DNA from 2 places in the Desulfovibrio biadhensis genome. Region 2 is predicted to be linked to the other one. Evidence: predicted binding sites of a transcription regulator. Region 2 holds the regulator's gene; the other holds the start of a gene.
The links. The regulator sigma-54, encoded in region 2, starts transcription at its own class of promoters, with help from an activator protein. The targets are predictions, from matches to a motif close to CTGGCACGGNNNNTGCTT.
Positions count from the first base shown of each region.

Region 1: the regulator sigma-54 is predicted to act here: its motif matches at 11,610-11,627, upstream of ispD (2-C-methyl-D-erythritol 4-phosphate cytidylyltransferase).

Region 1 covers NZ_AP042477.1:3,468,912-3,484,857, reverse strand. The annotation lists gene ACZ5EH_RS15100 (LbetaH domain-containing protein) at 1-255, shown strand, start outside; gene ACZ5EH_RS15095 (glycosyltransferase family 2 protein) at 265-1,089, shown strand; gene ACZ5EH_RS15090 (WcaI family glycosyltransferase) at 1,086-2,303, shown strand; gene ACZ5EH_RS15085 (glycosyltransferase family 2 protein) at 2,492-3,475, opposite strand; gene ACZ5EH_RS15080 (glycosyltransferase family 39 protein) at 4,003-5,523, shown strand; gene mtnP (S-methyl-5'-thioadenosine phosphorylase) at 6,047-6,793, opposite strand; gene ACZ5EH_RS15070 (adenine phosphoribosyltransferase) at 6,858-7,370, opposite strand; gene ACZ5EH_RS15065 (amidohydrolase family protein) at 7,520-8,854, shown strand; tRNA gene ACZ5EH_RS15060 (tRNA-Ile) at 9,079-9,154, shown strand; gene ACZ5EH_RS15055 (Nif3-like dinuclear metal center hexameric protein) at 9,298-10,317, shown strand; gene ACZ5EH_RS15050 (zinc ribbon domain-containing protein) at 10,418-11,188, shown strand; RNA gene rnpB (RNase P RNA component class A) at 11,356-11,734, shown strand; gene ispD (2-C-methyl-D-erythritol 4-phosphate cytidylyltransferase) at 11,769-12,995, shown strand; gene ACZ5EH_RS15035 (deoxyhypusine synthase family protein) at 13,051-14,022, opposite strand; gene ACZ5EH_RS15030 (long-chain-fatty-acid--CoA ligase) at 14,586-15,946, shown strand, end outside.
Region 2 covers NZ_AP042477.1:4,376,970-4,392,915, forward strand. The annotation lists gene ACZ5EH_RS18990 (PTS sugar transporter subunit IIB) at 1-440, opposite strand, end outside; gene ACZ5EH_RS18995 (PTS sugar transporter subunit IIA) at 444-881, opposite strand; gene rapZ (RNase adapter RapZ) at 1,069-1,944, opposite strand; gene ACZ5EH_RS19005 (PTS sugar transporter subunit IIA) at 2,015-2,464, opposite strand; gene hpf (ribosome hibernation-promoting factor, HPF/YfiA family) at 2,469-3,029, opposite strand; gene rpoN (RNA polymerase factor sigma-54) at 3,078-4,499, opposite strand; gene lptB (LPS export ABC transporter ATP-binding protein) at 4,793-5,524, opposite strand; gene ACZ5EH_RS19025 (LptA/OstA family protein) at 5,582-6,103, opposite strand; gene lptC (LPS export ABC transporter periplasmic protein LptC) at 6,100-6,708, opposite strand; gene ACZ5EH_RS19035 (KdsC family phosphatase) at 6,712-7,197, opposite strand; gene kdsA (3-deoxy-8-phosphooctulonate synthase) at 7,250-8,092, opposite strand; gene ACZ5EH_RS19045 (CTP synthase) at 8,095-9,738, opposite strand; gene ACZ5EH_RS19050 (phosphoribosylformylglycinamidine synthase subunit PurQ) at 10,136-10,945, shown strand; gene tadA (tRNA adenosine(34) deaminase TadA) at 10,950-11,453, shown strand; partial or broken gene ACZ5EH_RS19060 (HDOD domain-containing protein) at 11,861-12,839, shown strand; gene ACZ5EH_RS19065 (hypothetical protein) at 12,841-14,022, shown strand; gene ACZ5EH_RS19070 (EAL and HDOD domain-containing protein) at 14,174-15,442, shown strand; gene ACZ5EH_RS19075 (glycogen/starch/alpha-glucan phosphorylase) at 15,530-15,946, opposite strand, start outside.

The DNA.
Region 1 (15,946 bases), 910 kb from region 2:
ATTTCACAGAATGCTTATTTGTGTGGTGCCAATCACGATTACAACGATCCGTCCTTCCCGCTCATAACTGACACCATAGAAATAAAGCATCACGCGTGGATTGCCGCACGCGCAATCGTTTTACAGGGTGTTACCGTTGGCGAAGGCGCCGTGCTTGCCATCAACGCACTCGCTACCAAGGATCTGACCCCCTGGACTGTCTACGGTGGGGTTCCCGCCCGGGAAATAAACAAGCGCAATGTTGTGACGACGTAGGATAATACCATGATATCAGTATTGATCCTGACAAAAAACGAAGAACAGGATTTGCCGGGTTGTCTCGAGAGCATCGCGTGGTCTGATGATATTCATCTGTATGATTCATGCTCCGAGGACCGCACTGTGGAAATTGCCAAAGCTGCAGGAGCCACTATAACCAGCAGGCCCTTTGACAACTGGGCCGCGCACCAGAACTGGGGCCTTGCCAACATATCCTTCAAGCATCCATGGGTTTTTTACATCGATGCCGACGAACGAGTTACCCCTGACCTGCGCGACGCTATGCTAAAGGCGGTGGCGTCCCCTGATGAAAACGTAGCATTCAGAATGCAGCGCAGGGATTTCTTCATGGGCACATGGCTCAAGCATTGCCAGACATCCCCTTTTTATATGCGGTTGTTCCGCCCAGAAAAAATGCGGTACGAGCGACTGGTCAATCCTATCTCCATACCAGACGGCCCAGTTGGCGAAATAACTGGTTTCCTGGATCACTACCCCTTCAGCAAGGGTTTGAGCCATTGGTATGCCAGGCACAACTCATACAGTTCCTTTGAAGCGCAGCAAATCGTAGATAACCGTCGCAAAGGGGGCACCTTCAGCCTTTCCAAAGCCTTTTTCGAAAAAGACTTTCATAAGCGCCGCTATCATCAGAAAGAACTGTTTTATCGCATGCCATTTCGCCCTCTCATCAAGTTCCTGTACCTGTATATCGCCCGAAAAGGCTTTCTGGACGGCCGAGCTGGGCTTCAATATTCTATGATGCAAGGTATTTACGAATACATGATTTTGACCAAGGAACATGAACTGGAGCAGCAGGTGCAAAAAGCATGAAGATTCTTGTACTTGGCATCAATTACTATCCGGAACTGACCGGCATTTCAGTGTATACTTCAGACATGTGCGAATACCTGGCCGCAGCCGGCCATGAAGTGGAGGTAGTGACCGGTTTCCCTTATTATCCGCAATGGGAAGTCTTTCCAGGATATCGGGGCAAGGTGTACGCCTCTGAGGAAGTCAACGGCGTAACCATAAGACGTTGCTACGTCTACACTACTAAAAAGCTGTCCTCTCTCAAGAGGATCATTCACGAAGCAAGCTTCATCGTGTCCTCGTTTTTCAGGAGCTTGTTTGTCCAACGTCCGGATATACTTCTCGTGGTCTCCCCCCCTTTGGGGCTGGGCCTTTCAGGCTATGTGCTCAGCCGCTTGAAGCGTGTCCCGCTCATCTTCCATGTTCAGGACTTGCAGCCTGACGCTGCTGTCGGACTCGGAATGCTAAAAAAAGGGAAATTGACGCGATTTCTCTATGCAGTGGAAAAATTCATCTATAAAAAAGCCAGAATGGTCACGACCATCAGCAAATCCATGCGGGAGAAGACCCTTGCCAAGGGTATAGCCCCCGAAAAGGTAGAACTGCTCCCCAATTGGGCCACCTTGGAACCGGCCCAGGGCGATGACCACAGCGCTTCCTTTCGGGAAGAATTTGGCCTGGAAGGAAAATTTGTGTTTCTCTACTCAGGAAATGTAGGGAAAAAGCAAGGACTCGAGACGCTTATAGAGGCGTTTTCAGACATAGAGGACAGTAATGCGGTCTGTCTCATTGTAGGAGAAGGTGCAAACATTGCGGCGCTCAAGGAACGGGCAAAGCAGGCAGCTGTTGCTAATATTCGTTTTTTACCGCTGCAGCCCAAAGAACGTCTCCTGTCTATGCTGCGTGCGGCAGATGTCTGCCTGGTAATCCAAAAAACAGTCGTATCCGATATCGTTTTCCCTTCCAAAATGACCAACATCATGGCTGCAGGGTGCGCCTCTCTTGTGACGGCAGAAGAACATACCGAACTCGCTCAGGCCGTAATAGAGTCTGATTCAGGATATGTCGCCCTCCCGGAAAATGTGGAGTCGTTGCGCAAAAAAATGGTCTACGCCCTTTCAGATTCATCATTATCCGAAAGACGGGCGCGTGCCGCTGCGTATGCCCAAAAACACCTGGCCAAAGGCGTCATCTTAAAGGAATTTGATGCTCTTCTGAAAAGGATTGTCAACTGACCTGCTGTTACAGTGGCGTAGCTACCGCCCTCTCTCCATGAGACGTAAGCCGGAATAGCGTGCACATACTCTGCCGCCAGCAAGAGCATGAAGGTACATGGGAAGCAAAAGGCACGGCACACTTCTTCTCAATCTGCATGTACATACCTTAACCGCCAGACGGTTCAAATAGCGTACTCAACAGGCAGTCATATTGTAACGTTTTTGTGCGGCACCTTGTAAAACAAGTCCGGCTTAACTCGGCGCCCAATCCAAAAAAGTACGAGCCACCACGCCCTAGGATAAGGCTTCGCAAAAAACATCAGCTTGAAAGCTTCCTTATAGTTCCTTCTTTTCAGGCGATTCATGCCGCGTATTATTCGCAAAAAGGACTTGATACACGCCAGGCTCGGTGGATTGAGAGCTGGGTCGATATGCTGCAGTTGCAACTCCCGCATTCTGACGTACTCAGCATCAAGCGTAGCCTCTGTACGCTTACTAGAATGTCTCTCGTGCCCCAAATGCTGTTTTATCAAGGCGCGGTTGATTACAAGGGAATCCCCATGCTTACACACATCGCAAAAAAAGGAAGAATCAACTCCGTGCTTGATGCCGGGATAGAGTCTGAACGCCTCCCCTGCAGCAATGACCTTTGCAGAAACCATCATTTGAGAAGGAATCCCGCCACCAACACTGTCCTGAAGATACATCCCAAGATGGGTATATTTCTGCTCTATACGTATGACATCATGCTGCGACCTATTTACAAAAGACTTTAAAAGTTTTCCATCAAAGTACTGATCCGCCTGGCAGGATATGATGGCAGCATCCGGGGCTGCAGCAGCAGCCTTGAGGAATACTTCCAGACAATCCGGTGTTAATTCATCATCATCGTGCAATAGTTTTATCCATTGCGCCCCAGTTTGCATCGCCATTTTTATTGCTGCATTTGTATTTCCAACCTGCCCCTGCTGTTCAGTATTTTTAGCAATTACAAAGCGATTGTCGTTTTCTGCAAGAGTATTGACGATCAGCATTGTTTTGCTATCTCCTGCCTCATCATCGCTGATACAACATATCCAATCTTCAATACCCTGGCTTTTGATGCTCTCAATAGCCCGCGTTACAAAATCTGGTCTTTGATATGTAGGCATTGCTATTGCAACACGAGGGGCTATTTCTTCATTGTACATTTGTAATCTCAACATTCCTTTTTTTGCACACCGAGTGAATATTTATACTGGCATTTATATAATAGTATCTTTCCCAAGTAAACGCACCCAAAACACACCCCCACAAGGTCTGGCATCCCATAATTAAGAGGTCTAAAATGTAGAGGTCATGCGGCCATTCTCAGTTTCAGTAAAGAAGTGATGAAGCCAATGCACATGTTAGATCATTCGTTGTTGTAGACAAAGAACCAACGCAATGTTTTAAAGAAAGCCATGTTACCATGTTACTATGTTACCGTCGCAACCTCTTCGATCGCGTCCAGCAGAGGAGCTAGCGTCTTTATAGTGACCCAGAAGGGCGGATTAGCTTTTGAACATATCCAACTTAATTTTGCCGCTGAGTGGCCCAACAGACTGGCCCCACATCTCATCAGGAAATACTCCTTGCTCCTTCATCGCAATTACAATATTTTGAGTATCATTTTATAAGTCACAATAATATTTTTCCCTACAACAACATAATTATCAATTTCATAAATGAGACACTCATGAAGTTAAAACAACACTTATGTCTTAAAGATAATTTTATAAGCAATTCACTTTTCTTATTGTTGTGCTTTTCAGTTTTCGTAAGCCTTGCTGTCAGGGTCTATTGTGTAAATTCTCAATTTTGGATGGATGAGTTAGCAACTTCTTGGGTGATTTCCGACGGCTTTACTGCAATTTTTGAAAGATCATGGCTCAACAATCTTAGCCCCGCTTATTTTGTTTTTCCATACATATCTCAATTTTTTTTAGGTGTAAGCGAACCTTCCTTACGACTTCCTTCAATAATCTTCAGCCTGCTCACGGCTATCGTTGTCTTTAAATTGGCAATGGAGTTAACAAAAAGCAGAAGAATTTCATATTTTTCTGCCCTATTTGTTCTCATAGATAAAGATCTTGTATACTTTTCATTGGATGCAAGACCTTACTCGCTTTCCATTCTCGCGACTTCACTTTTTCTATTATACTTTTTTCGGCATATCAATAATCCAAAAAACATTTCCAACTTGGTAATATGGATATTTCTTGGAACTATATCTATCTACATACATTACACGAATGCTCTTCTTTTTGTCTCACTCTCTTTAGCTGTCACTATAAACATGCTGTTCCCTGATCGTAGAAAACACTACTCTATGATTTTTTTAAGCTTGCTACTTGTAGCTTTCCTCTGTCTGCCCTTAGCCAGCCACTTGTACAACCTGTTTTCAATAAGAAAAGAACTTGGATCTTTTCTCCCCCAGCCAAATCCCTCACAAATGTTTTCCATAATTCCACATGTCAGATATTACATCATCATACCTTTGGCCGCTGTCTTTTTTTACACATTCTCTTATAGACAAAAATTATTCAAAACCACTTCTGAATCTCCTTACAAAACCTATCATATAAGCTTGGTTATTTTCTTAGTTTTATTCTCCGTTCTGCTCATCTTCTCTCTTGCATACGCAGGCATTGTTAATATTTATTTGCCAAGATATTTGAGTTGGACCTTTCCACTCGTTATCATATTATCATCTTTAATTCTTGAAAAATTGAATGGGAAACGCTTGAAAACTATCTTTATATTTACCATTATTATTCTACAATTATCAGCAAGCTACAAAATAGTGAACTCTAGAAAAAATGTAACTAACAATTCATGGGAAAATATAGTTTATGAACTCAATATATCTACAAATAGCACTTACATATTGTTCTATCCTCCCCTCATTGAACGAAAAATGGCAGGTGACTTAGCAAAGTATAATCCTGATGACTTGTTCATGTCATACCTTACTTCCCCACTAAATTCGATTTACAAATTAGACAAGAACAAACTAAACGATTTATTTTTAACCAATGGAAATGTGGATATATGTTTATTGCCTCACGAATTTTTTGCAATTAACATTAAGTTAGACTCCCTTGAAAGGACAGAGCATTGGAAAACGGAGAATATTGCCCCATCAATACATTTTCCGACGCTACTCAAATACACACGTCTACCCCATACATCTAAAAACGCACCCTTTTGCGACTAGGTCATGTTCACACTAAGAGTAATTAATTTACTGACAAAGCTATTCACAACGTAATATATCTACTTTCTCTCAAGAAACTACATGCAGCATGGAGCATACTACAAGGCTACAGCCGAGTATTAGAAGATTAAAAAGCCGAGATTGGAAGAAGTGGGTTAGGAAAACCGGCCCATGAGCCAAAGTGGACGTAAGAAGCCCGGAGGAGGTTTTTGATGTCCAAGACAAGATGAAGTTTTACCGCCGCGTTCAAGCCCCGCCCCCCATGAAAACCCTGTCCGGGGAGATTACTTTATCCGAGTTCGCAAATAAGTAAGGCGCACCCCGACCAGAACTCCCAGTGGATGAACTAAGCATGAGCTTCTACGATCTCAATGCCCCAATGCGCCCAGAGCGTGCGTAAAATCCTTCTATTTCATTTTTATACTTACCGTAGTGAGTTTTCGCTGGAAAATAAAAAAGCCCTGCCGAAACTACAGGCAGGGCTCTTTGCATATACATTCCTGGTCAACAGGCGACTGAAAGCCTATAAACGGCCAATAACCTCCAGCAATAGCCTGGTAACCTTCTCAGCGTTCTGTCTGAAAATCTGCAAAATATCTTCCCAGGTGACAGGTGCTTCGTCCAGCTTCCAACAATCATAATCCGTGCTCATGGCCACTGCCCCATAGGGCAGCCCAGCCTCATTGGAAAGAGCACATTCAGGGGCGATACTCATATTGATGACGTCTGCCCCCCACGTGCGAAACATGTTGGACTCCGCCCTGGTGGAGAAACGAGGCCCTTCAATGGTCACCACGGTTCCCTTCTTGTGGTGGTCATAGCCAAGTTGGTCACAGCACTGATTGAACACCTTGCGCAAGTCAGCGTCAAAGGGCTCGGCCATAGGGGTATGGCAAGCGTGATGCGGTTCAAAAGCTTCGTGAAAGGTCGTAAAACGGTGGCGGGTAAAATCGATGAACTGATCCAGTATGACCAAATGTCCGCGATCTATCTCTTCCCGCAAGGACCCAACAGCCGTGGTAGCCAGCACACACTCGCACCCCAAATCCTTTAAGGCATGGATATTGGCGCGAAAATTCACCTGTGAGGGGGGAACAGTATGCTCCCTGCCATGCCGCGCCAGCAAATACACGCGCTTCCCCGCTATCTCGCCCTTGCGCACGTTGGAACTTGGCGAACCATAGGGCGTTACGATTTCAAGGTCTTCAGCATTTTCGAGAATGTCTGGATTATCCAGGCCACTGCCGCCAATAATACCGATTGCTTTCATGGTACTCGGTCCATAACCCGGATATCCGGGGTTCGCTATTCCATCAATTCGAAATTAGCCGAGACTACAGCTTCAACAGGTAACTATGCCCCATACCGTCCAGCTTTTCCTTGCCATTCAAAAAGCCAAGCTCGATGAGGAAACCAATGCCGGCAAGTTCTGCTCCAGCACCCTTTACGAGGTCCACCATGCCTTTCACAGTGCCACCCGTGGCAATGATGTCATCAATGATCAGTATCCGCTCATTCTCTTTGACGGCGTCTTCATGCATGCAAAGCGTGTCGGTGCCGTATTCCAGATCGTAGCTGACAGATACGCACTTGTACGGCAGTTTGCCGGGCTTGCGCACAGGCACAAAACCAATACCCAGCTTATACGCCAAGGGGGCGCCAAAGATGAACCCGCGCGCCTCTGCCGCCATGATCTTCTGAGCGCCAGTGTCCTGATACTGTTCAGCCATCTTGTCGATGGCATAGGCAAAGGCCTTGCCGTCGCCCAGAAGCGGTGTAATGTCGAAAAAGACGATTCCTTCTTTAGGAAAGTCTTTTATGTCCCGGATATAGGTACGAAGGTCCATGTTGTCCTCCAGTGGAATTTGTGCCAAAAATTTTCCGGAGTTGCCGGCGCAGAAAGCGCCCCAGTTACGCCTTGGCTGATGTAAGTGTTGTGGAAAATTTTGTCAAAAGCCGGACGCGCCGCCCTTAGAACCAGGAGTTTAGCCGCCTCATGTCCAAAACAAACTGCGAAACCATCCTCCAGGCTGACTGGTTACTGCCTCAAGACCATCTGCACGGACGCCCTCCCCGCTCCATTCATAAGGGCGCTGTTGCCATAAACCAGGGACGCATTCTCGCCGCAGACACTGCCCACGCGGTGCATGCCGCTTACATGGCAAACAACACAATAGACTTGGGCCCCGCTCTGCTCATGCCAGGGTTGGTCAATGCCCACACCCATTCCGCCATGACCCTTTTGCGGGGGGTTGCCGACGACATGCCCCTTCTCCAATGGCTGACCACCCGTATCTGGCCCCTTGAAGGGCGCCTGACAAAGGAGCTCATCCAGCTAGGCTCACTCCTGGCTTGCGCGGAAATGATACGGACCGGCACAACCTGCTTTCTGGATATGTATATCCATCAACGCCAGACAGCACGTGCAGTTGAACAAAGCGGCATGCGCGCCATGCTGACTGAAGGACTCCTGGCGTTCCCCACCCTTTCCTACCAGAATAGCGAAGAAGCCTTTGCCCTCCTTGATGCATTGCTGGCGGATTTCGCAAACCACCCGCGCCTATCCATTGCCCTGGCGGCACACACGCCGCACACCGCTACAGAAGAACAAATCAGACGCAGCCATGCCATGGCCCAGGAGCATAAGACCCTGTGGTTCACACATTGCGCGGAATCCGCCCTTGAAACCTCCGAGTGTCTGGACAAGCTGGGCAAGCGGCCTCTTGCCCATTTAAGGGACCTGGGCGTGCTTACCCCTGAGACCGCCCTGGTGCATATGGTGGACGTGCATGATGCAGAACGTGCGCTCGTAGCCGAAAAAGGCTGCAAGGTTATCATGTGCCCTCGCAGTAATATGAAACTGGCCTCCGGCATTGCAGGGGGGCAGTCATTTCTCCAGGCTGGTATAGCCCCCGCCTTGGGAACAGATGGAGCAGCCAGCAACAACGCCTTGAACATGTTTCAGGAAATGGCTGCCTGCGCCCTGACAGGTAAGGTGCGGGAACTGGACGCCACAGCATTGCCCGCCGGTAGTGTGCTGGATATGGCGACGTGCAATGCGGCAGACATTTTCGGCATTTCCGGCCTGGGGACCATGAAGCCAGGTGCCCCTGCAGACATCATAGCCCTGGATGTGAAGGCACCCAATATGCAGCCCCTGCATGACCCTGTCTCTCAAGTCGTCTATGCAGCAAGCGGGCACGAAGTCCGGCTCACCATGGTTGCCGGCAATATACTTTTCAAGGACGGGCAGTATACGCAAATCGACTATTCAGGGCTTCTGGACGAAATGACCGCAATTACAACCTGGGCCCGGAAAAATCTTGATTAAAAATGATCCTTAGCCAGTCTTTTTTCCAAGACATAATAACATCACGTGTTTTTTCAGAGAGATAACGACTGCCATAAAATACTGCACAGCCATCAAGAAGCATTGACATAACAACAGTTCCAAGATATTTTCGCGTGCTTAAAAGCTGTACAATTCAATGCGCAACTTGCAAAAGCCGCAGCCAATGCCGCTCAAACAAGCTTGCGACATCCGAAGAACAGCGTGGGCCTATAGCTCAGTTGGCAGAGCCTCCGGCTCATAACCGGCAGGTCCCAGGTTCGAATCCTGGTAGGCCCACCAGAAGGAACACATTTGCAGGCCTGTACCCGACCTTCGCAATCCCCACGCCTGAACGCGAGGCGTTATATTTACGGTGCTTCCCGGCCCTTGTGGCAGAGAAGCACCTTTCGTTTTGGAAGCCCCTGCAAGGAAGGTAAATAACCATGTATATCAAAGACTTACTTGCACGGATCGAGGCCACTGCACCTCCAGAAGGACAGGCTGGATGGGACAACTCAGGCGTACAGATCGCTGGTCGCATTCAAGACGTGACTAAACTCGCTGTCGCCCTGGATCCCTTGCCAGAGACCATCGCCTCCGCTCTCGAATGGGGGGCGCAATGCATCCTTACGCACCACCCGCTGTACATGAAGCCGCAACCCCTTAACAAAATCAACGCATTCCACGAAGTAGCCGCAGCCGTACTCGGCCAGGGCGCCTGGCTGTATGCCGCGCATACTTCGCTGGACGTGCAGCCCTCGGGCCCCGCAGGCTGGCTGGCCGCGGAACTGGGGCTGCAGAACACCGACCTGCTGGAAACGACACACACCAAGGCTTTACAAGGTGTGCATTTTCATGCGGCAGAACCCCGGGAAGCCCTCGTTCAAGCGCTTGAAGAATCGCCGGAAGTGCTGCACCTGCAGGATCCTGGCCCGGAAGAGCTGTTCCTGGTCTGCGCCAGGGAAGACTGGCCGGCTGTCAAGGCGCTTGTTGCCCAGCACCAGGAAAACCCGGCCTTTTCAATGCTGGAAATGGCCCTGCCGGAGGACAGCCGCGGGTACGGTCTGGCAGGCGATCTGCCAGCGCCCATGCCTTTGGATGACTTTTGTAGCCAACTTGCCGAACTCACCAGGAGCCGTTTTTTCCGAGTCATGGGGCCAAAACCCGCCACCGTGACCCGGGTCGCCTACTGTACAGGTTCCGGCAGTTCCTTCATGGAGGCGGCCCATAAAGCCGGCGCTCAAATTTTCATAACGGGCGATATGAAGTATCATCAGGCCCTTGAAGCCCCACTCTGCGTTTTAGATGTGGGGCATTTTATTCTGGAAGAGGAAATGATGCGTCGTTTTGCGCAAAACCTTACAGACGAGCTTTCGAGCGATGGCGTCGAGCTGCTCTTCGTCTCTGGTAAGGACCCGTTTGATGTAATGCTCTTTGAGCAGGACATGGACATTTTGCTTTAAAGTCGCAAACGTTCGCTTTCGGCATTAACATAGAGCAGAACTTCGCCGACCGGATAGCTCCGGCCAGCAGCCATGCACAGAGGAGGGTAGAACCTTGAGCATGTATCTCAAACAAATCGAACAACTTGTCGCCCTGCAGCGCATCGACAGCGAAATCATCGACCTCAACAAGGAACTTGAGACTGCACCCAGAGAAGTACACGCCCTGGAAGGCAGCCATTCGCAGCTCGATACGCAGTACAAACAGCTGATGGAAAAGATCGGCTACCTCAAAGAGCAGGAAAGCCGTCTTTCAGCTGAAATCGAAGATGACACGCTGAAGATCAAGAAGAGCAAGAACAAGCTCATGATGGTCAGTAATACCAAAGAATATCACGCCATGATGCGCGAGATGGACAACCTGGAGAAGCTGAACAGGTTGCGCGAAGAAGAGCGGGTCACCCTGTCTGAAGAGCTCGTCCGCCTCAACGAAAGCAAAGAAGAGCTTGATAGCGAGTTGGGAACGATCAACAAGCAGCTCGAAGAAAAGCGCTCCAACCTGCAGGCGCGCGTGGCTGAGACACAAAAACGCCTGGACGAGCTGGATGCGCAACGCAAGGACGCAGGCTCCAGCGTGCCCCCGCCGGTATTGAGCCGTTACGAATTCATCCGCTCTCGTCTGGTGCCGCCTGTTATCGTCAAGGTCGAACAGGGCATCTGCAACGGTTGCCACATCGCTATTCCGCCCCAGAGCTTCAACGATCTGCAGAAAGGGCAGCAGATTCTTTCGTGCCCCAACTGCCAGCGCCTCATCTACTGGTGCGAGCACTTTTCCGAGGATGAGCAGTGCGCCACCCCCAAGGAAAAAGAAGCTGAAGAGGCTGCCGAGTAGGTTTTGACCTTCTCGCTGCAGTGCTTATTACTGCATCAGGTAGTACACGCGACATTTACCACATGCGCCTGCAGCCACTTGTCCCTCCCCTTCATGCTGGGTATGGACAAGTGACTGCAGGATGCGCGTAAATGGCAACTTGAGCACGCTCCCGGCAACAATTTTCGGGAGTTGGACGGATCGCCGCTGCGGGTCGTTTACGACCCGGGGAGGAAAGTCCGGGCTCCACAGGGCAAGACGCTGGGTAACTCCCAGGGGGAGCGATCCCCGGATAGCGCCACAGAAAGCAAACCGCCTATGCGCCCCTTGTGGGATGCAGGTAAGGGTGAAACGGTGGAGTAAGAGCCCACCAGTTGCCGTGGTAACACGGTAAGCTAGGCAAACCCCGTCTGGAGCAAGGCCAAATAGGAGGGCGTCAAAGCTGGCCCGGTCAGCCCTCGGGTAGGCTGCTCGAGGCCGTAGGTAACTGCGGCCCTAGAGGAATGGTGGTCGCTTCCGGTCCTTGGACCGGAGGAACAGAACCCGGCTTACAGTCCAACTCCCGTTCTTTTCACCACATTTTATCACAGGATACACGCACATGAGCACGTGGGCTGTTATTCTCGCTGCAGGGCAAGGTTCCCGTCTTGCCGCGGCAGGCGTTCAGGAAAAAAAGCAGTTTCTCGAATACCAACAGCGCCCTCTGTTTTGGCATTCCGCCAAAACCCTTGCTCGTGTGCCGCGCATTTTCGGCCTGATCTATGTTTTCCCCGAAGCGGAATTCCTCAGCGCCCAGGAAACGGTCATCGAACTTGAAGGGGCCGACGGCGTCAGTATCCCCTGGTTATGTATCACAGGGGGCGCTCGCCGGCAGGACTCCGTTGCGAAAGCATTGGCGGCACTGCCACCGGATTGCGACAATGTACTGGTGCATGACGCTGCACGCCCTTTTGCAAGCGCCACATTGTGCAATGCACTGCTCGACAACCTGGAAGCCGGCGCGCCCGGAGTCATTCCTGTTCTGCCAGTGTGTGACACGATCAAACGCGTCGCCATAAATCCTGAAGGCTCGGAACAAATCGCCGAAACCTTGCTCCGCAGTGAATTGCGAGCAGTGCAGACGCCCCAGGCATTCGCCCTGGAGACCTTGCGCCATGCCCATGAACGCGCTGACAAGGAAGGCTGGGACGTCACCGACGATGCAAGCATGGTGGAACGTCTCGGGCTTGTGGTGCAAACCGTTCCCGGTGAAGAGCGCAATGTCAAAATTACTACGCTCAAGGACCTTGAGCTGCTCGCCCCGCAAAACAGCACGCCAAGCCCCGGCGGCCGCATGGTCTGTGGCTGGGGGTACGATGTCCATCGCTATGTTGCGGAAAACCAGGCCAAGGCACGCCCTATGAAACTTGGCGGCGTGCCCATCCAGACCAAGGGGTGCCCCTGCGTTCAGGCGCACTCGGACGGCGACGTGCTGCTGCATGCGCTCACCGACGCCCTTTTAGGTTGCATGGGGCAAGGCGACATCGGCGACCGCTTTCCGGACAGCGACCCCACCCTGGACAACGCGCCGAGCACTGCGCTGTTGGATGCGGTGCTGCAGGATGCCCTGGCCATGGGCGCAAGTCTCATGCATGTTGACCTGACCATCATCGCTCAGACGCCCAAGCTCATGCCCCACAAAAAACGCATCCGTGACAACGTAGCCAAGCTGCTGCACGTTCCGACAGAGCGGGTCAACGTCAAAGCCACAACCGAAGAAGGCCTTGGCTTCACGGGTGAAAAAAAGGGCATCAAGGCTGTGGCAATGGTCACAGCGATGATGCCCTGAATGGCTACGGTCTTTGTCGCTGGCAGCAAATGACCAGCCTGCAATACGAAGCCGACTATTTCCCCAACACGTAGGAAAAGATCAACGGCGCCACAAGAGAGGCGTCCGAATTGATCATGAACTTGGGTGTGTCCACGTCAAGCTTGTACCATGTGATCTTCTCATTGGGCACGGCGCCGGAGTAGGAGCCGTAACTGGTGGTGCTGTCCGATATCTGTGCGAAATAGGCCCAGAATGGGGCGTCTTCCTTGTGCAGATCCTGAATGATCATAGGCACGACACAGATGGAGAAATCTCCAGCAATGCCGCCGCCAATCTGGAAGAATCCTACCGGAGTTTTTTCATCGGCCCGGGCCAGATACCATTCGGCCAGGTGCTGCATCTGCTCGGTGCCAAGACGCAGGCAGCGATGGTCAGGCAAGGCGCCGCTCATCACCAGAGCAACGAACTTGTTGCCCATGGTGCAGTCTTCCCAGCCAGGCGTATATATGGGCAGATTTTTTTCCTTGGCTGCCAGCACCCAGGAATGTTCGGGCGGAATCTGGTAGTGTTTTTTCACATCCTCGATTTCCAGCAAAGAATAGAAATACTCCCAAGGGTAGTAGGATTCACCCTTTGCAGCAGCATCCTTCCAAAGCTGGACCAGATGGTCTTCCACCTGCAGCATCACTGACTCTGGAATACAGGTATCGGTGACACGGTTGAAGCCTTCGTCGCGCAGGTCGCGCTCCTCTTCTGGGCTAAGATCCCGATACTCGGGCACCAATTTGTACTCGGTATTGTTGAAGAGATTGAAAAGATCCTCTTCCAGATTGGCCGCGGTGCAGCATATGGCGTGCACCTTGTCCTGGCGGATCATCTCGGCCAGGGTGATGCCGATTTCGCAAGTACTCATGGCTCCGGCCATGGCCAAAAACATCTTGCCCCCGCCGTCAAGCAACTCGTTCCAGGCCTTGGCCGCATCCAGAGTCTCACGGGCATTGAAATGCTTGTAGTTCGCTTCCATAAAAGCGCTGATGGTACTCACTCGTCCTCCTTAGGTACGCGCGCAACATTTATAAGGGCGCGCCAGGTTCTGCAAAAAACGCCATGTAGTCACGGCGTTTCATAAAAAGTTACTGCACAAATGCGGCTAAAATATAATCGCGAAGACTGGCTTGTTTTTTGTGAAGCATTGCTCGTTTTGGAGAGGCAGGCGATAGGAATGCACTCAGGGGAATGCATTTGGAGACCAGGTCGTGCAACAGGATAAAATATCACCAGTGTACGTAAGGCCACACATTTTTTCCCAACAAAACCATCCTCTGCCTTGCGATTACCGCAAAAAAAATACAATATATTACCACTTCTGACCAAACAAAAAACTTCCAAAGGTTCCAATAGCTTGCGCATATGAGCGGCAACACGTTCCAAAAACCGGCATATTCCATCACAAACGCCTGAATTTGCAGTAAATATTTATTATTTTTAGCACCGCCTTACAGTACTGTCAAACGCTATCATAACCATTTTCCCCAGGATTTTTTATGGGGCTGACTTTTCACTACGACTCGGGTACAGACCTGCCCATCCCAATGAGCGAGGCCTAAAATGACCCTTCAGGAAGCAGGGGGGCGCCCCTGGTTCGCCAATTATGACGAACAAGTGCCCCATACCATCGAATACGAGGAAGTACCTCTTTTCCATTATCTGGATCGCGCCGCAACGGAGTACCCTGGCCGGACTGCCATTGTCTTCCGCAACTGGAAAATGTCCTACAAAAGCCTGCAACGCCATGCAGAGAGCATGGCGGCCAGGCTCATTGCCCATGGGCTGAAGCGGGGCGATCGAGTCTCCATCATGTTGCCCAACCTGCCCCAGACCATCCTGAGCTTTTGGGCCGTACTCAAGGCTGGGGGCGTGGTGGTCATGACCAACCCGCTGTACATGGAGACAGAGCTACTGCACCAACTCAACGACTCCGGCGCCCGCTTCATGATAACGCTGGACCATTTGTGGCCAAAACTGCACCCATTGCGGGAGCGCCTGGGTGTCGAAAAATACTTTGTCACCCGCATTCCGGATGCTCTGGGACTGCCCCTGAATCTGATCTATAAGGTCAAGGCGTGGCGTGACAAACTTCCGGTACAGGTCCCCTACGACGGAAAATCCGTGCTCCGCTGGCGCTCCCTCACAAAAGGCTCCAGCCGAGCAAACGTGAAACCCCATAATGTGCGTGAGGACCTGGCCCTGCTGCAATATACTGGCGGCACCACCGGTATCTCCAAAGGGGTGATGCTTACCCATTTCAACCTTGCAGCCAACGTGCAGCAATGCCACTCCATGCTGCACACCCTTGGCAAGGGCGCCAAAGGGGAAGTCATGCTGGGGCTGCTCCCCTACTTCCATGTATATGGCCTCACGGTCTGCCTTTTGCTCGGCACGGCAATCAACGCCACGCTCATTCCCATACCGCGCTATTTGCCCAAGGACATGCTCGAAGCCATCGACAAATTGAAGCCCACTGTTTTTCCCGGGGCGCCTTCGGTCTATTTATCCTTGATGCAGCAAAAGGATGTCGGCAACTACGATCTCTCTTCCATCAACTATTGTGTTTCCGGCTCTGCTCCCATGCCGGTGGATGGGCTACGCCGCTTTACGGAACTGACCAAGGGCACCATCATCGAAGGGTATGGACTCACCGAGGCCTCACCTGTAACCCACCTGAACCCTTTGCATGGGGAAAAACGCCCTGGCACCATTGGACTGCCTTTCCCCGATACCGACGCCCGTGTTGTGGATGGCGACCTGGGCCTGGCGCCCCTGCCGCCCGGCAAAAACGGTGAGTTGATACTCAAAGGCCCCCAGGTAATGCAGGGGTACTGGAATCGCCCAGAGGATACGGCGGAAACCCTTCGTGACGGCTGGCTTTTTACAGGCGATATCGCCACCATGGACGAGGATGGCTACTT
Region 2 (15,946 bases):
GAAGGGATACAGCGGAAATCAAGTTCTACGCCATGATCCTGGAAATACTCGAGACAGTCCGTATCCGCAGAAGAAAGCGCAACATGGGCGCAGAGTTGTTTTTTTCCGGGGCCATAGTGGAGATTCCCCACATTGATCAAACCAAAATCCAGACCGGCGTCATAGGCTTTTCTGGCGTCAAGACAATTGGCGAAAAGCACAAGCACGTCTGATTTCCCTACTCTGAGCTTCAGCTTTTGCAGGAAGTCGGCAACCTCTTCTACAGAAACAAAGTTGGCCTTAACGCCGTGGGGAATGGCCAGAGACATTATATCTTGCTGCACAACGTCTTTCGCCAGTTCGTTGTTAGCCACTACCAGCCTCTTGGCATTGGTGAAGGGTATCCAGGTTTCGATAACCTGCCCGTGCACTAATCTGTTGTCAATCCTGGTCCAAAACATCTGCTATTGATCCTTGACCTTGCTACGCAAAATTTCGCCAGCAACGACAATACCTTTCACCCCAGCTTCTCTGGCTGCATTGGCCATGTTTTCCAATGATTCAGTCCGGGAGTTGAGAACCTTGAGCAGCATGGGCAGGTTGACGCCTGTAACGACTTCGAGCTTTTGCCCCCCAAGTAGTGAAAGACTCAAATTCGTCGGCGTGCCGCCAAACATGTCTGTGAGAATCATCACACCAACGCCGGTGTTGCATTGCTCAACGCATTTTTTCAGGCTCTTGACGGTTTCCTCTACATTCTTGGAAACATCGACACTCACAGACATGCACCCGTCTTGCGGGCCGAGGATCATTTCTGCAGCCTTCAACAACCAGGCTCCGTATTCTGTATGCGTCACGAGGACGACGCCAAGCTTCTTTTCCTGTTCGCTATTATTACTCATCCGATTGGCACCTTATCTAGCGTGATGTCCACACAATGCATCTGCTTGCGTTTTCCCTTTCCACCCAACTGTTAGGACGTGTGGGTACATCGCATGCATACATAATAGGGAAAACCCGCCAGTGCCGCAATGCAACGTCTTACGGCACTCGCGTTCTCTTTGAATCGGGGGGAGACTACACTACAGCCTAGCCCAGGTCCAGATGCCTGTGTTCGATGGAAACCGAGTACCCTTTCTGCTTTATGGAGGCAAAAACCTTTTCGGCAACAGCGACAGAACGATGGCGCCCGCCAGTACAACCAATGCCCAGGGTCAGTCGGTAGCGACCTTCAACTTGATAAAGTGGCAGCACGTAATGCAAAAAATCCAAGAATTTACGCAAAAATTCCTTACCCGGCTCCCCATCGAGCACATAGGATGCAACTTCTGGATCCTTGCCGCTCAATTCACGAAGACTATCCTCGAAATAAGGGTTGGGTAAAAAACGCAAATCAAAAACCAAATCCGCTTCCGAAGGTGGGGCGTACTTGAAGCCAAAAGTAACGATATGAATGCGCATACCAGTGGAAGGCGCTTCCAGGCTGCTCCATTTTTCCTGAATGGCACGGCGAAGATCGTGGATAGAGTATAGCGAGGTGTCCAGCACAAGTGCGGCTTTACGTCGCAGGGGCAACAGAAGATCGCGTTCAAACTCAATAGCCTGCTCCAACCCTAAATCTGTTCCTTCCATAGGGTGCGGGCGTCTGGTGGTAGCGTAGCGACGGACAAGAACTTCTGTACGCGCCTCCACAAAAACTATTTGTGGCTTGGCGCCATGGGCTTCAATTTCTTCAAGCGCCTGGTTCCAGTCGCCCAGATATTTTCTGTGGCGCACATCAACACCGAGAACAAGGCCCTTCACATCAAGATTATCTTGCCCGGAAAACAGCCCAACAAGCTTGGGCGCCATGCTTGCCGGAACCCCGTCCACGGTGAAGAAGCCGAGATCTTCAAAGACGTTCAAGGCCGTACTTTTACCAGCGCCGGAAAGCCCGGTGACAATGAGCAGCGGATAGGCGTGCACGAGACATTCCCCTCTTCTCTGCAATGGTAATAAAAAAAGGCTGCCGCAGAAGCGACAGCCTTGATTTTGGTTAGGTCTGCGAGAGCAAATCCCAGAGCGTATCTTTATCCTCACAGGCCATGAATGATGCCCGGAAGGACTCATCCTTGAGCAGCCTGGAGATATGCGCCAGGATGCGAAGATGGATGCCGGCGACCTGTTCGGGCGCCAGCACCAGGAAAAAAACATTGCACAGTTTGAAATCAAGAGCTTCGAAGTCCACACCCTCTGGGCTGCGTCCTACCACAAGAATGATATCATCGAGGCTCTCCAGCTTGCCGTGGGGAATGGCCACGCCATCGCCGATACCAGTAGTGCCGAGATATTCCCGTTCCAGCAGAACCTTGTGTGCTTTTTCCGTATCAAACCCTGGGATTTTATGCCCTATGGGTTCCACAAGCTCAGCCAGGACTTCAGATTTCGTCTTGGCCTTCAGATCAGGCAGCACCAGTTCTTTGTCCAGATAATCCCCTAATTTCATGAGACTAAAACCCCGGATCAATGAGGCCGAAATCGTTGTTCTTGCGGCGATAAATGACGTTCACTCGTTCGGTCTCAGCATTGAGGAACACCAGAAACTCATAATTAAGGTTGTCGAGCTGCATGGCGGCTTCGTCAACATTCATTGGCTTGGGCTCGTAGTCGTCGCGGGAGACGATAGTCCGTTCACGTTGCCCCCCTTCGCCTTCGGAAAAGGAAATATATTCCATCCGGACAGGCTGGGGAGTTTTTCCGCCACCTTTGCCCCGACGATGATCCTTGCTCTTTTCCCGGACTTTGCGCAGTTGCGCTTCAACCTTGTCCAGAACCAGGTCAATGGTGGAATACATGTCTTCGGATTCCTCGTTGGCAGTAATGTGCAACTGCCCGGAGGTGATGACGACCTCTGCTTTGTGCCGAAATTTGTCAACGAGCATAGTCACGTTCACTTCAGTGATCTGCTCCTGGTTGCTCAAAAATTTCAGTATTTTCTCAAAACGTCTGCGAGCATACTTCTTAAGATGCTCAGACGGTTCGAATTGTTTGAAGAAAAAGTTGATGTTCATACTATATCCTCCTTGGTCTCATAATCTCGCTACCTGTGGATGGCGGACTTAAAAGGCTTCCTTGCGCTTGGAAGACGACTCGATATTCAAAGCGGTTCGGTATTTTGCAACGGTACGGCGGGCAATGTTGACCTGCAGCTTGTCTTTGAGGATTTCGGCAATGCGTTCGTCGCTCAAAGGTTTTTTGGGGTTTTCTTCCCCTATGAGCTGCTTGATGGTGGCCTTGACACTTTCAGAACCCACCTGGCTGCCATCATCCATCCCCAGTCCACTGTTAAAGAAAAACTTGAGCTCGAAAATACCATGGGGAGTAGCCACGTACTTGCTTGTCGTGATCCGGCTCACCGTGGATTCGTGCATGCCAATGTCCTCGGCAACATCTTTAAGTATCAGAGGCTTGAGCCGGGTGACGCCTTGTTCAAAGAACTCACGCTGATACTTTACTATGCTCTCTGTTACTTTATAAAGCGTCCGCTGGCGCTGATAAAGGCTTTTCATCAGCCACATGGCGGAACGCATTTTTTCCTGCATGTAGTCCTTGTCTTTGGAAGGACCTTGCAAGTTGTCCATATAATAAGAATTAAGCTGGAGCTTTGGCAGTCCGTCTTCATTGAGAAGGATATGGAAATCGTCGCCAAATCTATATACGTACACATCCGGGCTTACGTAAAACGGTTCACCAGTGCCAAAGCTCGCCCCTGGCATGGGATTGAGCTGTTGCAACTGTTCCAGATAATTTTTTATGTCCTCCATGCTGATTTTAAACTTACGGCACAGAGGTTTGTAGCGCTTTTTTTCCAGATCTTCGAGATGTTCTTTAACCAACTCCACAAGAACGGGATCATCATCCATACCGAAGGAATGGAGTTGTACCAAAAGGCATTCCTGAGGGGTGCGTGCGGCAACACCTACAGGATCAAAAGTTTGCATCTCAAGGATGACTTTTTCCACAACTTCGGGATCGGCGTTCGACATTGCCGCAATATCTTCCGCAGAGGCCTGAAGATACCCGTTTGTGTCCAGGTTCCCGATGACAACTTCGCCGATTTCTTTCTCTTTTTCACTCAGATCAGAAAGCCGTAATTGCCACTCGAGATGACCGTCAAGGGAGGGTCTTACTGCGTAGCGTCCTTCAAGGGAAAGCTGATCTTCAGGAGATTCCGACTCACGCATTTGCATTTGACGGGAGCTACTTGAAAATTCTCCAAGGTAGTCTTCCCAGTCGGCATTGCGGATGATTTCTTCCTGGCTGGACGACGGCGCATCTGGACGAATCTCTTCCGAAACGGCCTTCTCTCTCCCCTCGTCCTCGTAATGTTCTTCGAGGAAAGGGTTTTCCATCAGCTCTTGTTGCACTGTGTCCAACAATTCGAGACGGGAAAGTTGCAGCAGCTTGATCGCCTGCTGCAACTGGGGCGTCATGACGAGTTGCTGTGTGAGCTTGAGCTGTTGTCTGAGTTCGAGAGCCATAGGCAAATGCCGTTTTCGGCGAGTATAAGGGTTAAACCAACAAAAACCGCCCTATTCCGCCCCCCAACGGTTTTGCGCTGAAGGCGGCTTCATGCAACGAACGGGCCTCAAAGTCAAATCCCTGTTTCGCCCAGTACATGCGATTTGGTGTAACAACTTATGTGCCATATCCGGCCCATGCTTGCAACACGCATCACATGTTCCCCGAAGCGGAACAGATACAAAAAGATTAAAAATATAAGCTGATTAGAAAAGAAACACCGTTCCAGATGGTGGAGCAACAATATTCGGCATCAGAGACTGAAGCCTTCGCCCAGGTATACTCTACGGGCTCGGTCATCCGCCACAATGGCTTCCGGAGCACCGTCCAATATCACCCTTCCTTCAAACACCAGTGAAGCTCTGTCACAAATATTGAGAGTTTCTCGCACATTATGGTCTGAAATCAAAACACCTATGCCCTTCTCACGCAGCCCACCTATAATCATTTGAATATCATCTACAGCCAAAGGGTCGATTCCGGCAAATGGTTCATCCAGCAGCATGAAGCGAGGCTTACGGATCAGCGCGCGTGCGATTTCCAGCCTCCTGCGCTCACCACCGGAAAGGTGCAGCGCCTTTTGTCCGGCAAGGTGTGAAATACCAAGCTCCTGAAGCAAATCTGCTGAACGCTGCCGTTGCTCTTTGCGGGAGAGACCCGTGTATTGAAGTATCAGTTCAAGGTTTTGCAAGACGCTCAGTTTTTTGAAAACCGAACTTTCCTGGGGCAAATAGCTGATGCCGTGATTGGCCCGCTCGTGCAAGGGCCAGCGAGTTATAGGGGCGCCATCCAGACGGACTTCGCCCTGGTTGGGCTCCAGAATTCCCACCAGCATGTGAAACGTGGTCGTCTTCCCTGCACCATTAGGACCCAAAAGGCCTACAATTTCGCCCTGTTGCAGGGAAAGCGCCACATCTCTGACAACCTCTCGCTTGCCATAACGCTTGCACAAGCCCGTGGCGGTGAGACCGGTGGTTCCGCTCATCCAAGACTCCGCCCCGAGTTATTGTTTTGCATGAATAAAAGCATGGCGGCAGAATGGCTAGGGCGCTTTGAGGTCTTCAGGGGCCTGGAACGTGGCTTTGACACGCGTTCCTTTGCCGCCTACGACTTCGCTGCGATTTTCTTTAAGATTGAATTTGATGACAAGCCCTTGGATACGGTTTTTGCCATCTTCAAGGGCTGGATTGCCTTCCATCACCAGCATGCCCGTGCGAACGTTATAGGTCGCAGTGGCGCATGTGCCGACCTTGCCCTGATAATCGATACGTACGCCCCCTGTCGCAACGATTTTCTGAATGGCGCCCGGGTCCATGGCTGCCACACCAGGACCACTCTCCGCCTTACCCGACAGGTGGATGGTGATGGTTGCTGCTCTGATGGCGACATCCTGGCGTGTGACATGCACATTCCCCTCAAAGACTACTTCCTTGCCGGAGGGGCTGTAGCGCATTGTGTCGGCTTGGATGTCCACAGGAACCGTGGCCGCAATGGCAAAGGTTACGCAACACAGAGATATGAGCATGGAGGCGATGGCCCCCTGTATCAGCTTGGCACAACTCACTTTACGGATTCTCCTTGCTCTGGGAGGAAGTCAGCGTCAACGTACACGGTGGCTTCCACGCCTTTTTCCACAACAATCATGTCCTGCTGCAATTGATAACGCAATTGTGACGCTTTGCAAACAAATTGAGGACCAGCCAGTGTCACGCCCCCGGTCAGAGAAATGGTTCTGCTTTCGCCATCATAGATCAATTCTGCGGCGGAAAGGACATTTTGCTCATACGTGGCGTGCACCTTCGGCCAAAGCCGGGCCCACTGCTCTTGCTGGCGGATAGCGCCTTTAGGCGCCTCCACAGTGAGCATTTCTTCATTTTTTCCAATGCGATAGCTAATAATCGGATCGGTGACTTCGACCATGCCCTCTTCTTGAACGTAATTGGCTTCTTTAGCTGTCAATTGCCAGTGCATCTCCCCCTTTTCCCCTTGGGAAAGGGTAATGCCCTTCAACGATAAATCAACATCAAGGTCCGCTTGCAGGTCGACGTCGGCAACACGCTTGGCGGTTTCGGCAAGATGTTTGGCTGCTTGATTCTGCACCCACCAATACCACAGCCCGCCAAGGCCAATGAGAAGCAGCAGTAGTGCGATAAAAACGGCCTTGCGCACGTATCAGCTCCAATCTTCAAGCATTTTAGGAAGTTTTCCCTGTGCCAAGAGCAAAAAACGTATAGCCTCGCGAACAGCTCCACGCCCGCCGGAAGCATAAGAGGTCCATATCGCTTTGCGCGCCAGTTCCGGCTGCGCGTTGGCCACGGCCATGGGAAGGCCCACCAGACTCAACGGCGTAATGTCCACCCAGTCATCACCAAGATACGCCATTTCATCAAAGCCAATCTCCCGACGACGGGAAATATCTTCAAGAATGGCGCGCTTTTTCACATGACCAGCAAAATACTCGACGATTTCCAGTTCCCGTGCGCGTGTTTCCACTGCAAGGGAATCCAGTCCGGAAATAAGGGCGACTTCAATACCGGCGCCCTGCGCAAGCTTGATCCCCAAACCATCCTGGACGTCAAAGCGCTTTTGAATTTTACCGTTAGTATCGTAATACAGCCCCCCGTCAGTGAGTACGCCGTCCACATCAAGAACAAGCATCCTTATGTTTCTTGCACGCTGCAGGGCTTTGCGGCTAATACGTTGTGTTTTTTCAGAAAAGCGTCTCATTTGGCACATTCCAGATGGCAGTCAGTTCTTGGAGCAAAGTCTTCAGCCGGGCAAGGGGCCAACTGTTAGGTCCATCACAAAGAGCTTTGTCAGGTGTCGGGTGCGTTTCAAGAAAAACACCGTCACACCCTGCGGCAACTGCAGCTCGCGCCAACAAGGGCACATACTCACGCTGCCCTCCTGAGGAACTCCCTTGCCCCCCAGGCAACTGTACCGAATGGGTTGCATCAAACACCACAGGAGCGCCGAATTGCCGCATGACAGCTATGGAGCGGAAATCCACCACCAGATTGTTATAGCCGAAGCTGGCGCCACGTTCAGTAAGCCAAACGGCATTATTGCCGCCCTCGTACACTTTGTCCAGGGCGTGGCGCATATCCCACGGTGCAAGGAATTGCCCTTTCTTAATATTCACCACCCTGCCGGTTTTGGCTGCAGCGAGCAAAAGGTCGGTTTGCCGGCAAAGAAAAGCCGGAATTTGTAGCACATCCGCCACCTCGGCCACTGGAGTTGCTTGCTCGGGAAGATGGATGTCCGTAATCACGGGTAATCCCGTTTCCTCTTTGATGCGAGCGAGTTGCTCAATGCCACGCGACATTCCAGGTCCACGAAACCCTTGGCTCGATGTCCTGTTGGCCTTGTCAAAAGAGCTTTTGAACACTGCCAGAACCCCAAGCTCATGAGCAACGGCGGCAAGCTCGGTGGCGACTTCCATGGCGAGTTCGTGACTTTCGAGCACGCACGGACCGGCAATGACGAAGCGCCCCTCCCTGCTGCGGGAAAGGAGCGCTTCGGCTTCGCTTCTGACAAGAAGTGTTGCGGACATTATCAGGCCTTTTTTGTGGCGTTCAGCTTGGCAGCCGTAATGAATCCCCTAAACAACGGATGGGGGCGCATGGGGTTCGATTTGAACTCCGGATGAAACTGACACCCCAAGAACCAGGGGTGCTCGGGCAATTCCACTATTTCAACCAAAGATTCATCAGGGGAAAGACCACTGATCAAAAGTCCTTTTTCGGCAAGCTGGTTCTCATATTTCTTATTAAATTCATAGCGGTGGCGATGGCGTTCGTCGATGCGCTTCTGGCCATAGGCTTCGTGCGCCTTGGTCTCGGCCTGCAGCACACAGGGGTAGGCGCCCAACCGCATGGTGCCACCCATATCGCAACCTTCAGCACGCTTTTCAACTTTTTTCGTACGGAAATCGTACCATTCTTTCATCAGGTAGATAACATTGTGCGGGGTCTTGCAGTCAAATTCTTCTGAGTTGGCGTTCTCCAAATCTGCCACATTCCGTGCAAATTCTATGACCGCACACTGCATACCCAGGCAGATGCCAAAGAAAGGAATCTTGTTTTCACGGGCGTACTGAATGGCCCTGATCTTGCCTTCGATGCCGCGATTGCCGAAACCTCCAGGCACAAGGATGCCGTTCAGTCCGGCAAGCTTCTTATCCACATTGCTGTCTTTAATCTCTTCGGAGTTAACGTACACCAGGTTCACAGAAACTTCATTGGCAACGCCACCGTGAACCAGCGCTTCATGCAGACTCTTATAAGCTTCTTTCAAATCCACGTATTTGCCCACAATTCCAATGCTGACCTGTCCCTTGGGGTTATTGAAGCGGCTGACAAGGTCACGCCAAGGCTGCAGGTGAGGATTCTTTGCTGGCAGTCGGAGCAAAATAGCCACCTTCTGGTCAAGCCCTTCTTCGTACAACTTGAGCGGGACTTCATAGATATTGCTCACATCCACCGCAGTGAACACAGCGTCTTCGTCCACGTTACAAAACAGCGCAACCTTGGACTTCAGGTCGGAAGGCAATTCTTTTTCACAACGGCAGAGGATAACGTCTGGCTGGATACCGATGCTGCGCAATTCCTTGACACTGTGCTGGGTGGGCTTGGTTTTCAGCTCACCTGCAGCCTTGATATAGGGCACCAGGGTTAAATGGACGTAAAGGATATTTTCCTTACCCAGGTCACCGCGCAATTGCCTGATGGCCTCGAGAAAAGGCAGACCTTCGATATCGCCTACCGTGCCGCCGATTTCGATGATGGCTACATCCAGATCGTCGTTGCCAAGGCTGAGCACAGCCTGCTTGATCTCATCGGTGACATGAGGAATGACCTGCACGGTGCCGCCCAGGTAATCACCGCGGCGCTCTTTGTTGATTACGGAATTGTAGATGGAGCCGGAGGTGTAGTTGTTGCGTTGGCTTGTGTAGATGTCCAGATAGCGCTCATAGTGACCAAGGTCCAAATCTGTCTCGGCGCCGTCTTCTGTGACGAAGACTTCACCGTGCTGAAAAGGGTTCATGGTTCCGGGGTCTACGTTGATGTACGGGTCGAGCTTTTGAATGGTGACTTTGAGTCCTCTGGCTATCAGCAACGCGCCCAAAGATGCCGCTGCCAGTCCTTTTCCTAGTGAAGAGAGTACGCCACCTGTCACAAAAATAAATTTGGTCTTCATCACAGTCCCTTATTAAGGCTTGTGGTTTGTTATAATATGTCCCCGAAACAAAACCAGTATGGGCACCGCACGATGTAAAGCGGCATGGTCCAGACTTCTGAATGCAAATTTTCCCTTGAAAGAGCTCTGAAAAAAACAGACAAGGGGGGCGCGGAATCCGCGCGCCCCCCTTGACGGAAGCGCTTCATCGTGTTGACGCCTGCGGCCGGGGCCTCTATTATCCGGCTCCACCGACAGATGGTCATCATTTTTATCTATTCGTCGGGATAGCAGCATTTCCAGTCGTTTGCATGCAACAGGTTTCCGATGCATTGCGCCCAGTCCTGGAATTCCTGTTTCCCCGATGTGGCTGGCGAAGTCAAGAAACATTTTAGACATATTTCTCTGGAGGCTCTCCATGGCCCAGGCAAAAACCCTGGTCATCACCGGATACGGCACCAATTGCGAAGTCGAATCAGCCCATGCTGCAAAAAAAGCGGGCGCAGCTGTGGCAGACGTAGTCTACTTTTCTGATCTCGTTGCCGGACGCACCAGACTCGAGGATTATAATTTTTTGATCTTTCCTGGTGGTTTTTTGGATGGAGACGATCTGGGTGCTGCTCAGGCTGCCGCATTGCGCTGGAGGCACGCAGTAACCGCCAATGGCGAACCTCTGGTAAATCAGCTTGAAACGTTTTTCAATGCCGGAGGCATCATCCTCGGCATCTGTAATGGCTTTCAGTTGCTGGTCAAACTTGGCCTGCTGCCAGCCACGGACGGCAACTATTTTCAGCGCCAGGTATCCTTGAGCAACAACGATTCCGCACGCTTCGAGGACCGCTGGGTGCACCTCATGGCCAATCCTGAAAGCCCCTGTATTTTTACAAAAGGTATTGACCGACTTTACCTGCCTGTGCGTCATGGCGAAGGAAAACTGGTGCTACAGGACGATTCCCTGCTAGAAACCATTGAAGCCAAACAGCTTGTGGCCCTCAACTACACCACGGCGGAAGGCGACAAGGCAACAATGGAATATCCTTACAACCCCAATGGTTCGCCCAATGGAATTGCCGGCCTTACCGACCCTTCCGGCCGCATTCTGGGGATGATGCCCCATCCTGAAGCGTTTTCTCACCCCACCAACCACCCAAGATGGACGAGAGGTGAATCCTCCAGTTTGGGCACAGAGCTGTTGGCAAACGGCGTCCGTTATCTCGAGGAGCATTGAGGCAATGGCTCGCCCCTTGCCGAAGCCGCCGGAGACACTTCCTGGCGGCTGGGGATGGGAGCAAGCCATGCGCCAGGCCCTGGAAGCCGCTGAGCTCGCTGCCGGACTCGGCGAAGTACCAGTGGGGGCGATCATCCTTTCCCCGGATGGCGACCTGTTGGCCACTGCATGCAACGCTCCAGTCTCTTCGCATGACCCGACTGCCCATGCGGAAATTCGTTGTCTGCGTCAGGCTGCAGCAGCGGTTGAGAATTATCGGCTCACTGGCTGTATCATGGCCGTAACCCTGGAGCCGTGCCTGATGTGTGCCGGCGCGCTCGTTCACGCACGTTTGTCGGGAGTTGTATGGGGAGCTTCCGACCCACGCACAGGTGCGATCAGCACGCGTCTGGACCTGCATAGATTTGATTTTCTCAACCATCGTTTCTGGTACAAACACGGTGTATTGGAAGAAGAATGTAGTACAATGCTCAAGAACTTTTTCCTCAGACGACGTTCCACCCCTTGAATTGTCAATGATTTCGATTGTGCGTTTACGCACTCTCTTCACGCACTTCTTGCAATTGGATAAGGAGTTGCGTAAAATTATATTTGTTTATTCATTATCTGGTGAAGAATAGAGGCAAAAAATTGGGATATATACCGATTTCCAATGTAACAACGGGCTTGGTTCTGGCCAGCGACCTTTACAGCAGGCAAGGACGCTTTTTACTGCCTGAAGGAACGGCTATACAAGACCGCCACCTGCGCATATTCAAAATTTGGGGCATCAATGACATCGATGTGGCGGGATCCCCGGAGGTACAAGACACTGTCAATGACATTTCTGCCATTGATATCGATCCCAAGATATTTTGCCGCTGTGACGAGTACCTGACAACGCATTTTCTCCAGGCCGGACTTGAAGAAGAATGCATGCAGGAGATTTATCGCGCTGCCCTGCTCTATTCCGTAAAGAATAGCGCTTTGCAAGAAACAGTGCCCTCCTGCACATGGCCTTCAAGGCTAAATTCTGCAGCCCCCCAGTATAAGCCAAGACCAAGACGCAGAATAAAAATCGAGGAGTTGATCGCAGAGACAACTCCATTGGCCACCTTCCCCGACATTTATTTTCGCATTTGTGAAGTACTGCATACCCCCAGCAGTTCTGTAGAAGATGTGGCCCGTGTCGTAAGCACCGACCCCGCGCTTACAGCCCGGCTACTGCAATTGATAAACAGCCCTTTACGGTTTCCCCGGTAAGATCGAGACTGTATTTCGCGCGGTAGCCCTCCTGGGTTCATCTGAACTGTGTACTCTGGTAATTGGCATCTCCGCTATTGAATCTTTTCAAAATATCGATCCGGAACTGTACGACATGCGGGCTTTCTGGGAACACGCAACCGCTTGTGCCGTTCTGGCGCGAAACCTTGCCGGCCAAAAAGCCGGCCTGTCGGTTGAGCGTTTCTTTGTTGCCGGCTTACTCCATGATATCGGCAAGTTGGTTTTGCTTTTGCTCGAACCAGAAGCTGAAGGCAGCGCCATCTCCTTTGCCATGGAGAATAAACTGCCCCTGCACGAGGTGGAGAGAGAGATTCTGGGGTTCGACCATGCCATGGTCAGCGGGGCGTTGCTCTCAAAATGGAATTTTCCTGAATCATTGACCAATGCTGTCCGCTATCACCATACACCACAAAACGCGTTGCCCGTTATGGAACCGGCAATCATCCATGTGGCGGAATCCATGGCCACTGCTTTCTCCTTATGTGAAGGAAGTTGTTCCATAGTCCCGGCCATCCAACATAAAGCCTGGCGTTCCTTGGAGCTTCCTCCTGCCGCCATCAGTCTGTCTATGGATCCTGCATGGTCTCAGGTGCAGGCCCTTAGAAGCATCGTGCTGCAGGGAAACAGGTGAAATGAAAGGCCCGATCCCGGATCTGGACGACGTGCAACTTCTCCGGGAGGAGCGCCGCCGTGCTTTAGACGCTTTGGAACTGGCAGCAAACATAAGTTCGTTTCCCACCAGCATGAACCAGCTGGATGGACCAGAAGCCATCTTGCGCGAAACCGCGTTCCGCTGTGAAACATTGCTCCCTTTCAAAGCCACTGCATTTTATCTCGTCAATGAGGACGATGCAGATTTCAATCTTTCTTATTACACCCCAAAAGAATACAAAAATAAATTCTTACAGGCTTTTGAAAAGCTGGTCGACTACGGAACTGTCGCCTGGGTTCTGCAATACAACAGGCCCCATGTGGCATCCATTACGGCCCTGGGGAAAAAGTCGCCACAATACGTCCTCTTACATAGTCTTGCCACACCTTCTCGTATCCGAGGATTATTTATAGCTTTACCAGAAACGGATTGGATTCAGTCTGATAACGTCTCTTTGCATTTATTAAGCATAGTGCTGCAATCCTGCGCACAAATGATCGAAAGCCAGGCTTTATACGCCGTTTTACGCAATGACAGCAAAGCCATGCAGAAACGACTTACAGAATCACGAAAGATCAGAAACGACAACGATTCTGAGTGTAAAGATTTAAGAAGTAAAATTATTTATTTAAAAAATGATATTACACAGAATAAAATGCATCAGGCAGAGCAACACGAGCTTTTGGTAGAGTCTCGAAAAGAACAAGAAAATTTTAGAAGTAGGACATCCCTTTTACTCAAGACATGCATCCACCTGGCAAAAGAATTAGACTTTAATTCATTGGCGAAAAACGTTTTAACAAGCTCACTGCAATTTTTGGACTGTTTTCATGGTTCCGTATGGTTGTTTTCGGATAACAATCTACCAGAAAAAGTAATCGTATTTCCCCTTGAACAACACACAAATGAACACATTGGCTTTTTTGCTGACGATGCGCACCCATGGAAAGAATGCATGATCAAAAATTCTTTTTCAGGTGAGGTTACAACTGGATATTCCCCAAAAAACAAGATCGCAGGATTTTGGCTATACTTACCATTGCTTGTTTCAGGAGAACCCAAAGGATGCATGATCCTGCAAGGACGTTCTCATCCATTTTTGGCTGATGAAAAGGAAAACGTCGTACTGCTTGCAGATGTGCTGGCAACTTCCCTTGCCTGAATTAATACTTTTTACTGTTTTAGTGGTAGTGGCTTGCCCTTCTTTTAGGAGCGTTGTAATATACATTAAAAAAGTGTTTTTTGTATTTTTTTTGCCATTCGGGCAATGTTCCAACGCTTCGGAATCGCCATCATCCCTTTAGGAAATGTCTATGCCGGAAAACATGGCCAGTGACAGTCTCTTCGTTCCGACTTTTATAGCGAGACAACCGATTTTCGACACCAAGCAGAAAATCTGGGGGTATGAGCTATTATACAGGCATTCGAGCGATGCGACTGCTGCAATATTTTCAGATGAAGAAAGCGCAACAATAGCCGTAGCTGCATGTGCTTCCTGTCAGGGCATGAGTTTTACCAATAAAAGCAAGCTACTGATAAATTTTTCAGAAAAGTCCGTTATCGATAAGGTTCCCCAGGCTCTTCCGGCAGAGAATACAGTGGTGGAAATCGCTGAGGCTTCTCCCACGGAGTCAGGCTATCTGGAGTGCCTGCAACAACTCAAAAGAGAAGGCTACACCATAGCGATTGACGGATATGAGGGCAAAGACGGGTGTGAAGATATTTACAATCTTGCTGATATTTTCATCATCGACATCCTTGGCAAAAGTGTCGCAGATATGAACAGGCTGGTGCAGAAGACCAATACCAAGTCCCCCTTGCTTATTGCAAAGCGTATTGAAGACCATGAAAAATATCAGACGGCTCAAAAGCTTGGTTTTCCCCTGTTTCAAGGTTTTTTCTTTCGAAAACCGGAAATGATGGTCGGCCGCAAACTGAGCGCATCCCAGATATCACGGTTGAACCTGTTTGCCCTCATGGAACAGGAAGAACCAGACTTTGATAAGCTGACCACCACCATCCAGTCAGATGTGGGAATCAGCTACAACCTGCTCTCCTATCTCAATTCACCTGCCATTGGTCTGCGAGAAAAAATCACCTCCATCAGACAAGCCCTGCTCTTGTTGGGGTGGAAACAGATTAAAAACTGGCTGCGAGTCGCCGTGCTGCGGGACATGACTCCCAGTGACAAGACATCTGAAATTCCCTACATGTCGGTACAGAGAGGCAAATTTTTTCAACTCGCTGCACAAAATGGCGATGCAGAGCGCATCTCTCCGGACAGCCTTTTCCTGCTTGGTCTTTTTTCGCTTCTGGACACGATGCTCTCCCTGCCCATGAAAAAGATTGTAGCCAATCTGCCACTTGAAGAAGCGTTCAAGGCAGCGCTCTGCGGCGAATCAAACCACTTCAGCCGCTGGCTGGAACTGGCCATTTGTTTTGAAACTGCGGATTGGGACAACCTGAACAGGATCATCACCGAGATGCATCTTGACCCCATGAATGTCGCCCAGGCCTACTATGAGTCTATTGCCTGGGCCAGCATGTTCTTTCAGCAGCAGGAAAAGTCTGAAGCAAAATAGTATTTAATAGCTACGCTATAAACGTAAAAAGCCGGGAAGATCCCGGCTTTTTACGTTCAGACGAAAAGACCCCTGTTCTTGTGACATCTAAAAAGACAAGGGGTTCTGCTTCCATATCTCGTTTGTGTACTCCAGGACGGCCCTGTCACTCGAAAACATCCCCATATGTGCGGTATTCATTATCGATCGGGTTATCCAATCATCCTGATTCTCGTAAACGCGTGATACTTCTTCCTGACAGGAAATGTAGCTGGAATAATCCTCCAGTACGAAGTAGTGGTCGCCCTGGTTGAGCAACGCATCATAAATAGGGGTAAAAAGGCCCGGAGTCTGCGGTGAAAACACATTGTTTCTGATGTCTTCTAGGGCTCGTCGCAGTTCAGCATTCTTGTGATAATGATCCCAGGGATTATATCCGCGAGAGCGCAGCGCGGTCAGTTCATCAGCTGTACGGCCGAAGATGAACATGTTTTCTTCACCGACCTGTTCACGCATCTCGATATT